One region of the Ectothiorhodospira shaposhnikovii genome, then DNA from elsewhere that is predicted to be linked to it. Evidence: predicted binding sites of a transcription regulator. Region 1 holds the regulator's gene; each other region holds the start of a gene.
What was found. The regulator FliA, encoded in region 1, starts transcription of late flagellar genes. The targets are predictions, from matches to a motif close to GCTAAAGTTNNNNNNNNNNCNGCCGATA.
Positions count from the first base shown of each region.

Region 2: ACLF6L_RS10615 (methyl-accepting chemotaxis protein) is a predicted target of FliA. The motif match lies at 1,846-1,873, and genes of this name have one in related genera.
Region 3: ACLF6L_RS14080 (methyl-accepting chemotaxis protein) is a predicted target of FliA. The motif match lies at 1,897-1,924, and genes of this name have one in related genera.

Region 1 covers NZ_CP178333.1:1,917,281-1,920,551, reverse strand. Annotated here, with positions in the region: gene flhF (flagellar biosynthesis protein FlhF) at 1-61, shown strand, start outside; gene ACLF6L_RS08755 (MinD/ParA family protein) at 45-947, shown strand; gene ACLF6L_RS08750 (RNA polymerase sigma factor FliA) at 950-1,672, shown strand; gene cheY (chemotaxis response regulator CheY) at 1,764-2,156, shown strand; gene ACLF6L_RS08740 (protein phosphatase CheZ) at 2,165-2,923, shown strand; gene ACLF6L_RS08735 (chemotaxis protein CheA) at 3,026-3,271, shown strand, end outside.
Region 2 covers NZ_CP178333.1:2,343,481-2,346,751, reverse strand. Annotated here, with positions in the region: gene ACLF6L_RS10615 (methyl-accepting chemotaxis protein) at 1-1,770, opposite strand, end outside; gene wrbA (NAD(P)H:quinone oxidoreductase) at 1,991-2,590, opposite strand; gene ACLF6L_RS10605 (LysR family transcriptional regulator) at 2,679-3,271, shown strand, end outside.
Region 3 covers NZ_CP178333.1:3,070,482-3,073,752, reverse strand. Annotated here, with positions in the region: gene ACLF6L_RS14100 (aspartate carbamoyltransferase catalytic subunit) at 1-211, opposite strand, end outside; gene pyrR (bifunctional pyr operon transcriptional regulator/uracil phosphoribosyltransferase PyrR) at 208-717, opposite strand; gene ruvX (Holliday junction resolvase RuvX) at 714-1,193, opposite strand; gene ACLF6L_RS14085 (YqgE/AlgH family protein) at 1,186-1,743, opposite strand; gene ACLF6L_RS14080 (methyl-accepting chemotaxis protein) at 2,005-3,271, shown strand, end outside.

The sequences.
Region 1 (3,271 bases):
CATGTTCCGCGAGCCCATCAACCAGCCCAATGCCAGGTATGTCCATGCCTCCAGCCAGTGAGCCCAATATGGCCCGGTTATCCCCGCCGGCGGGAGCGGTGTCCCCGGTGCGCGTGCTGGCGGTGTCCAGCGGCAAGGGCGGGGTGGGCAAGACCAATGTGTCGGTGAACCTGTCCGCGGCCCTGGCCCAGGGCGGCAAGCGGGTCATGCTGCTGGATGCGGATCTGGGGTTGGCCAACGTGGACGTGTTGTTGGGGTTGCAGCCCAAGGCCAACCTGTACCATGTCCTCAACGGCGAAAAGACGCTGGAAGAGGTGTTGCTGGAAGGCCCCGCCGGCATGCTGATCGTGCCGGCGGCCTCGGGCATTGCCCGCATGGCGGATCTGGAACCGGCACAGCATGTCGGTATCATTCGTGCCTTCAGCGCCCTGTCTCACCCCTTGGATGTACTGGTGGTGGATACCGCGGCAGGCCTGCATGACAGCGTGACCCGGTTCTGCCGGGCGGCTCAGGAGGTGCTGGTGGTGGTGTGCGACGAGCCGGCCTCCATCACCGATGCCTATGCCCTGATCAAGGTGCTGCACCGGGATCATGGCCTGATGCGGTTTCGCATCCTCGCCAACATGGTCCGTAACGACAATGAGGATGAGGGCAGGGCCCTGTTTCGCAAGCTGGTGTCCGTCTGTGACCGTTTTCTGGAGGACGTGATCCTTGATTACGTCGGCGCCATTCCTCATGACGACCTGTTGCGCAAGGCCGTGCAGCGTCGGCAGACTGTGCTGGAGGCCTATCCCTCCAGCCCTGCCGCCCGTGCCTTTCGCACCATTGCCGGTCGCGTCGATCAATGGCCCATGCCCCGCAACACCCGGGGCGGGATCGAATTTTTTGTGGAAAGGTTGATCAACAGTGGTCGAAACGACCTGGAGCCAGTCACATCAGTGCCATAGCCATGTATGCCAGCGCAGAGTCAGATCATACTCGACTGGTGGATGAGCATGTCGCCTTGGTCAAGCGAATCGCTTACCATCTGCTCGCCCGCCTGCCTGCCAATGTGCAGGTGGAAGACCTGATCCAGTCCGGGGTCATCGGTCTGCTGGAGGCTGCCCGTCATTATGACCCTTCCCAGGGGGCCAGTTTCGAGACCTATGCCGGCATCCGGATCCGAGGTGCCATGCTGGACGAGGTCCGTCGCAGTGACTGGACCCCCCGCTCCGTGCATCGCAATGCCCGGCGCATCAGCGAGGTGATCCGGGAAATTGAAAACCGGGAAGGGCGCGAGGCAAGCGGTGCGGAAATCGCGGCTGCCCTGGGCGTGGACCTGGACACCTACCACGACATGCTGCGGGATGCCGCCGGCAGCCGGGTGCTGGGTTTTGATGATCTTTGCGACGGGGATGGCGATGTGGACAATTTCCTCCCGGCCCAGGGGCAGACGCCCCTGGAGTCCATCACCCGAATGGATTTTCAGACAGCCCTGGCCGAGCATGTCAATGCCTTGCCCGAACGGGAGCGTTTGATCCTCTCGCTGTATTATGATGACGAACTGAACCTGCGGGAGATCGGTGAAGTGCTCGGTGTCAGTGAGTCCCGGGTGTGTCAGATCCATGGTCAGGCGCTGGTTCGTCTCCGGGCCCGCATGGCCGACTGGGTGGCCGACGGTGAGCGGGTCTGATTCCCCGCTTGCCGGCAGAATTTGATTTCAGAATGCCGGAGCGCCCCGTTCGGGGATCTCGCTTCGGTGCGTGTTTAATCGGGAGGTTATTGTGGACAAGAACATGAAGATCCTCATCGTGGATGATTTTTCCACGATGCGCCGCATTATCAAGAATTTGCTGCGGGATCTTGGATACAACAATACCGCCGAGGCTGATGACGGCAGCACTGCGCTGCCCATGCTGCAGAACGGTAACTATGACTTCCTGGTCACCGACTGGAACATGCCCGGCATGCCCGGCATTGATCTGCTGCGGGCTGTGCGTGCCGATCCCCGCCTCAAGGACATGCCCGTCCTGATGGTGACGGCGGAAGCCAAGCGAGAGCAGATTGTTGAAGCGGCCCAGGCCGGCGTCAATGGCTATATCGTCAAGCCTTTCACCGCGGAAACCCTGAAGGAGAAGATCAACAAGATCTTCGAGCGGCTTCAGGAAAAAGGGTGAACAACGTCATGGAGAACCAGGAAGACAGCAAAGAAGCCCTGTTCAGACAGCAGCAGCTGGAACGCGCCCGGGAGCTGGTCACGCTCATGGAGTCGGGGGACGAGGAAGGGGCGGGGCGTCTCATCGAGGAAATGGGTCGCATGCACGAGAGCCTGCTGTTCCAGGAGCTGGGCAAGCTGACCCGTGATCTGCACGAGGCTCTGAACAGTTTCCGTCTGGATTCCCGGCTCTCCGAGCTGACACACCAGGATATTCCCGATGCCAAGGAACGCCTCAACTACGTGGTTGCCATGACCGATCAGGCGGCCCATCGCACCCTCAATGCCGTGGAGGCGGCATTGCCGGTTTCCGAGGCACTGGCAAATCGGGCACGGATACTCGGGGCCGACTGGGCCCGTTTTCGCCAGCGGGAAATGACCGTGGACGAGTTCCGATCGGTGAGTCAGGCCCTGGCCGACTTTCTCCAGGATACGGAACGGGACGCGGAAACCCTGCGCAGTCAGCTGTCGGAAGTGCTGATGGCCCAGGATTTCCAGGATCTGACGGGGCAGGTCATTCGTCGCGTCATGACCCTGGTGCAGGATCTGGAGGATAACCTGGTGGGGCTGGTGCGGATTTCCGGCAAGCGCCTGTCCACGCCGGAGGGCAAGGACAGGGACGCGGGGGTTCAGCCGACGGGTCCCGCGGTCAAGGGGACCTCGGATCATGGTGACGTGGTGAAAAGCCAGGATGATGTGGATGACCTGTTGTCCAGTCTTGGATTTTAAGGCCGGGCCTGTCATCGGAGCACCCGCCGGTTTCAGATTTCGCCGCTCCGGCCGCCAAACCGGAATATCAGGGTGCGTTTGCACCGGGCGTGAGAGACGGACATGAGTCTGGATACCGACGACGAAATCCTGCAGGACTTTCTGGTTGAGGCCGGCGAATTGCTGGAGGGTCTCAGTGAGCAGCTGGTGCAGCTGGAACAGACCCCCGATGACAAGGACCTGCTCAATGCGGTCTTTCGCAGCTTTCACACCATCAAGGGCGGAGCCGGGTTCCTGAGTCTGGACAACCTGGTCAAGATCTGCCATCGCGCCGAGGATGTCTTCAACCTGCTGCGCCAGGGCCAGCGC
Region 2 (3,271 bases), 430 kb from region 1:
GGTTTTCACCTGACCGATGGCGGTGGCAATCTCGGTGGCGGCATTGAGAACTTCACGGGCGCTCTTTTGTACGGTGGCCACGTCGGTTTCCGCCGTCTGCAGGCCGGCGGTGATGCTCCTGGCCTTCTGCGCCTCCGTATTGGCGGCGTTGATGTTTTCCTCCAGGTCGCGCCAGACGGTGTCGATCTGGTCCTGCACCGCCTTCACCAGATCCTTGATGCGGTCGGCGTTTTCCGCCGAGTCATGGGCCAGGTTGCGGATATCCGTGGCCACCACCACGAAGCCCTTGCCGAATTCGCCGGCCCGGGCGGCTTCGATGGAACCGTTGACCGCCAGCATGTTGGTCTGGATGGAAACGGTGGTGATGGCATCCACGATCTTGTCGATGCGCCGTGACACCAGTTCCAGATTCTTGATCTGACGCAGGCTCTCGCGGGAGGCGTCGGCGGATTCGGCAACGCCCCGGATGAGTTCTTCCATGCTCTGCTGGTTGGTCTTGAGCAGTTGGGTGATGTGGCGGATCTTCTCTTCCGTGGCCGTTGCCCGTTGCTGGGAAATCTCCACGCCCTTTTCGATCTGGATCACGGCGGCGGAGGATTCCTCGGTGGCGGAAGACTGCAGCTGGGCGCTCTTGCGGATCTGGTCCAGCGCCGCCATGATCTGCGCCCCGGAGCGGTTGATTTCCTGTACCGCCGACGACAGCTGCTCGGCGGCCGAGGCGACTTCCTCGGCGCTCTTGCTGATGTCGGTGGAACTGCGCAGCTCCTCCGCCAATTCCGACAGGCTCTGGGCCGCCTGTTCGCATTCCCCCAGGGCCTGGGTCTGCTCCGCCACGGTCTTGGCGGATTCCTCGGCGGCGGCGGACTGCTCCTCGGCGGCGGTGGCGATCTCTTCGGTACCCTTGAGGGCCTGTCTGGCAGCGCTTTCGGATTGCTGGGCGCCGGTGGCGATCTCCTGGATGCCGCCGGTGATCACGGCGGTATCGTCGCGGATCTGCTTCAGTTGCTGGGTGATCTGCTTGCCGTTTTCCACTTCCTGCTGCACCTTGCCGGCGGAAGTGTTGATGCCTTCGGAGATCTGCTTGACATCCTTCTGTATCTGGGCGACCAGATCCTGGATCTGCTTGGCGCTCTTCTCCGAGGTTTCCGCCAGGGTGCGAACCTCATCGGCGACCACGGCAAAACCCTTGCCGTGCTTGCCGGCCCGGGCCGCCTCGATGGCGGCATTGAGGGCCAGCAGGTTGGTCTGATCGGCGATGCGAGCCACGGCCTTGACGATGTCGCCGATATTGGCGGCCTGCTGCTCCAACTCGCTGACCATCTTCACCGATTCGCTCTGGCGCTGGGCGCTGATACCCACATTGGTGATGAAACCGTCGATCTCGCCACCGACCCCGGTGACCAGTTCCTTGAGGGATTCCACCCTGGCCTGGGCGCTATTGGCGTTTTCCAGCTGACGGGACAGGGCGAGGTTGACCTGTTTGAAGGCGGTAAGGGATTCCTGGGCCGCACCGGAAGCCTCCTCGGCGCCGGAGGCGATCTGATCGGAGGCCCGCTTGAGTTCCTCGGCGGCGGAGGCCGCCTCATTGATGCCGGAAGCCAACTGGGCGGTGGCCGAGGCGATGCGCTCGGCGGCTTGCTGCTGCTTGGCCAGGGTTCGGGCTCGCTTGCGTTGGGCTTCCGCTTCGCGGGCCGCGGCGGCGTGGGTGCGGGAATCCTCGCTACCCGGGGATGAGGGCGATGTGCTGGGAGTCTTTTTTACGAGGGCCATGGCGCGTTCCTGGACAGGGTGACCAACCAAAGGGGAGGGGCGTATGCAATGACGCTTTAACGAGTCTAGACCCGGTATCGGCAGGAAGGCGCAATTCTGGATAGTCGCGTCAGGATTCTGGATGGACGTACATGGGATTTGCAACGCCGTCCGGCCGCATGGATGCCATGCGGCCGGACGGGGAGGTGTCAACGGTATTTCGGCGGCCTGGAGACCAGGCTCAGCCTCGCAGCTTGCCCGCGATTCGCGCCACGTGGCTGCCTTGCAGCCGCGCGATCGTCAGCTCCTTGTCGCTGGGTTGGCGGCTGCCGTCGCCGCCGGCGATGGTGGCGGCGCCGTAGGGACTGCCGCCCCGCACTTCGGAAATGTCGGTGGTTTCCGGTATCACGTAGGGAACGCCGACGATCACCATGCCGTGATGGGCCAGGGTATGCCAGAAAGAGGTGATGGTGGTTTCACTGCCGCCACCGGTACCGGTGGACGTGAACACGCTGCCCACCTTGCCCACCAGCCTGCCCTGGGCCCACAGGCCGCCGGTACGATCCAGAAAGCTGCGCATCTGGGAGGCCATGTTGCCGAAGCGGGTCGGGGTGCCGAAGATGATGGCATCGTAGTTGGCCAGATCTTCAGGATTGGCCACCGGCGCCGCCTGATCCAGTCTGGCACCGGCGTTGCGGGCATCTTCCTCACTCATCAGCTCCGGCACGCGTTTGATGTCCACGGTGGTGCCTTCCACGCTGCGCGCCCCTTCGGCAATGGCCTGGGCCAGGGTCTCGACGTGACCATACATGGAGTAATACAGGACCAGGACCTTGCTCATGGCGATCTCCTTGAAAGATGGGTGTGTGCTTTGATTGAAACCCTTCTACCGTGCTTGATAAACCCGGGTATCGGCATAATATCGATGCATGAAAAACATCAATCTGCCGGATTTTGATCTTGTGCGCGCCCTACGGGTCTTCGTGACCGTGGTGGAATGCGACGGCTTCAGTGCCGCCTCGGAACGGCTGGGTCTGGCCCGGGGCCAGCCCAGTCGCTATGTGAGCAAGCTGGAGCGCCATCTGGGTACGCGACTTCTACAGCGTACCACCCGGCGCCAGTCCCTCACGGAAGCCGGCAGCGCCTTTTATCCGCGGGCGGTGCGCATCCTGCAACTGGTGGACGAGGCGGAGCAGGACCTGGCCCTGGAAACCGGCACGGTACGGGGCCGTCTGCGTCTTTCGGCGCCGGTCAGTTTCGGGATTCGTCATCTGGCGCCGGCCTTGGCCGAGTTCAAGCGGCAACATCCCCAGGTGTCACTGGACGTGACCTTCAACGACCGTATCGTGAACCTGGTGGAGGACGGGTTCGACCTGGCGATCCGTGTGGCCTCCCAGCTCAATCCCACCCTGGTGGCCCGGCCGCTGGCCACGGTGGACCTGGTGCTGTGCGCCGGTCCCGGCTACCTGCGGGAACGGGGCACTCCGGCCCATCCCCGTGACCTGTCGGATCATGAATGTCT
Region 3 (3,271 bases), 1.2 Mb from region 1:
TCTTGCCACGCAGCAGGGGCACCTTCTTTACCGCCTGGGCATTCATGCCGGCAAAGGACTCGGCGGTGTCCAGGATCTCGGTGATCAGGGCACCGGAGAGTCCCTCGATGGTGAGCAGATGCCGTAGCCGTCCCTGAGCATTGAACTGCAGGGAGGGGGGCAGGGGACCGGCGGCGAGCCGGGATCTGGCCGGGCTATCCTGATCGATCATGACTCGGGCTCCAGTTTGACGATGTCCAGACGCAGGGGATCGGGTCCCCGCAGCTTCACCTGCTCGTCGCTTCGAAGTTCGAGATGCCGGCCTACCACCTGGGCCTGGATCGGCAGTTCCCGTCCGTCCCGTTCCACCAGCACGGCCAGCACCACCGAGGCCGGGCGACCGTAGTCGAACAGTTCGTTCATGGCGGCGCGGATGGTGCGACCGGTGAACAGCACATCGTCCACCAGCAGGATGTGGCGGCCATCCACAGCGAAGGGCAGGGAGGAGGGGCGCACCTGGGGATGCATGCCCATGCGGCTGAAGTCATCCCGGTAGAAGGAGATGTCCAGTTTTCCCAGGGGCTCGTTCAGACCCAGGCGCTGGTGCAATTGCTCGGCTACCCAGACCCCGCCGGTATGGATACCCACCAGGGCGGGGTCGGTGACGTGCTGCTCCGACAGGTGGTGGCGCAGGGCATCGGCCATGCGGTCCAGAAGGGTGCTGACAGGTTCGGTCATGAAGCGGTCTCTTGGGCAAGCCAGTGTTCCAGGAAGACGGCCGCCGCGACGGCGTCGATGTCTTCCTTGCGAATGCGCCCGCGCCGGCCTTCCCGGCGCCGGGACTTGAGATGGGACTCCGCCTCGGCGGAGCTGAACTGTTCGTCCACCTGCCGTACCGGCAGGGCATAACGGGCCCGCAGGCGATCACAGAAGGCCTGGATGCGGCGGGCCAGGGGGTGCTCGCTGCCATCCGGGGTGCCGGGCAGGCCCACCACCAGCAGGGCCGGCCGCCATTCCCGAATCAGGGCGTCCAGACGTTGCCAGTCGGGGATGCCGTTGCCGGCGGTCAGAGTCTCCAGGGGGGTGCTGGTGCGGGTGATGCCGTTGCCCACGGCCACGCCGATCCGTCTTTCCCCGTAGTCCAGAGCCAGGACCGTGTCCGGTATGCCGATGTCCCGCTCCCTTTTGCCGCGCCGGGCGCGGGTATCAGGCATGACCTGCCTGGCCGCTCATGAGGGACAGGTCCACCCCCAACTGGCCGGCGGCGGCCTGCCAGCGCTTTTCCGCCGGCTGCCGGAACAGGATGTCCGCATCCGCCTGGCAGGTGAGCCAGGCGTTGTCGCCGATCTCCTGTTCCAGCTGTCCCGGACCCCAGCCGGCATAGCCCAGGGCGATCAGGTAGGCGTCGGGACCGCTGCCCTCGGCCATGGCTTCCAGGATGTCCCGGGAGGTGGTGACGGCGATGTGTTCGCTGACCTGCATGGTGGAGGTCCACAGGCGGTCGGCCGGATGCAGGATGAAGCCCCGGTCCGGCTGTACCGGGCCGCCGTTATAGACCGGAATCCGGTCGGTGGGCACCTTGGGACTGATGCCCATGTGGTCCAGCACCATCTCCAGGGTGAGGTCCGTGGGATGGTTGATGACGATGCCCATGGCCCCCTCGTCCGTGTGTTCGCACAGGTAGGTGACGGCATGGTGGAAATTGGGGTCCGCCAGGGTGGGCATGGCGATCAGGAACTGGTCTGTGAAGTTCGCGCTACGCATGAGTCGGGTGTCGCGGCTGAGTACGACACCTAGTGTACACTTTCCCCATGTCCGGTCGTAGCGTCACCGATGATTGTCGGCCGGTCCGGTTCGGCTCGACGCCGTCGGCCACGGCGTGTCCCCTCTTGACGTTCGACGAGGATATTGCCCGAATCTCAAGATTCCGGTCGTGGGGCCGACAGTGTCACTAAGGATGTTCGATGGTATCCGCGGCCCTGGTGCCGCCATGTGTTGAGCGGCGCTTTTTTTCAGGATGGTGACATGCTTAATCGACTCCGGCTTTTGCCCAAAATGCTGGTTCTTTTCGGTGTGCCGATGGCGCTGGCTTTTGGACTGGTGGCGGTCATCGTCATTTCCCAGGTTAATCACCGGGTGGTGGCGATCATGGAGGACTCTGCCGCGGGCATGGCGTCGGGGGGTGCCGAAAGCGTGGGCTGGTGGGTGGAATCCCACATGGCGGTGGTGCGCACCCTGGCCCGGACTCAAATTCTGAGTACGGGAGATACGGACGCCATCTCGCGGCTGCTGGAACATTTCGGCGCGCATATGAGCGATGAGTACGAGGTGCTGTTCTTCGTGAACACGCAAGGGGAAGCCTTTTACCACAATCGTCACCGCTCCAATCTGGCCGATCGGGCCTATTTTCAGCAGATCGTGCGTGACAGGGCCCGCGAGGCGCTGGTGACCGATCCGGTCTACTCCCGCAGCACGGGGAATGCCATCACGGTATTTGCTCACGCCGTCAAGGATGACCGGGGTGAAGTCATCGGTCTGGTGGCGGTGACGGTGACACTGGATACCCTGACGGATATCGTCGGTGGCGCCGTGGATCAGCCCGGCGCCATTGCCTGGGCGCTGGGTTCCCAGGGCGTTTACATGGCCCACCCCGATGCCGATCTGCGCATGACCTCCAATGCCCTGGAGTCCCGCCGACAGGACTATGCGGGGTTGGCCCGGCGCATGGTGGACGGTGAGCAGGGGTTGGCGGACCTGGCGTTGCATGACGGGCGTGCCTATAAGGTCGCTTATCACTCGATTCCCCATACGCCGGGCTGGTCCATGGCCGTGGCCATTCCCGCCGACTACCTGATGGCCACGGCCCGGGAGCTGACGCTGACCCTGGCGCTGGTATTCGTGATCACATTGCTGTTACTGGCGGGCATCATTCTTCTGGTGGCGCGGATGATTGTCAGCCCGGTGACGGAAACCCGGCTGGCTCTGGACCGGATTGCCGCCGGAGATGGGGACCTGACCCAGAGGTTGCGGGACAACCGCCACGATGAATTCGGCGATCTGGCGCGCAGCTTCAACACCTTCGTGAGCGGGGTGCATACCCTGGTGAGGCAGGTCTCCGTGGCCACCGGCCAGTTGGGCGCGGCGGCGGAGCAGTTGGCGGTGTCCAGTCGCCAGACCAGCGAGCAGGTTTTGCGGCAGCAGTCGGAGACCGAGCAGGTGGCCACCGCCATGACCCAGATGGCCGCCACCGTCACCCAGGTGGCAGGCAACGCCTCCCTGGCCGCGGATGCGG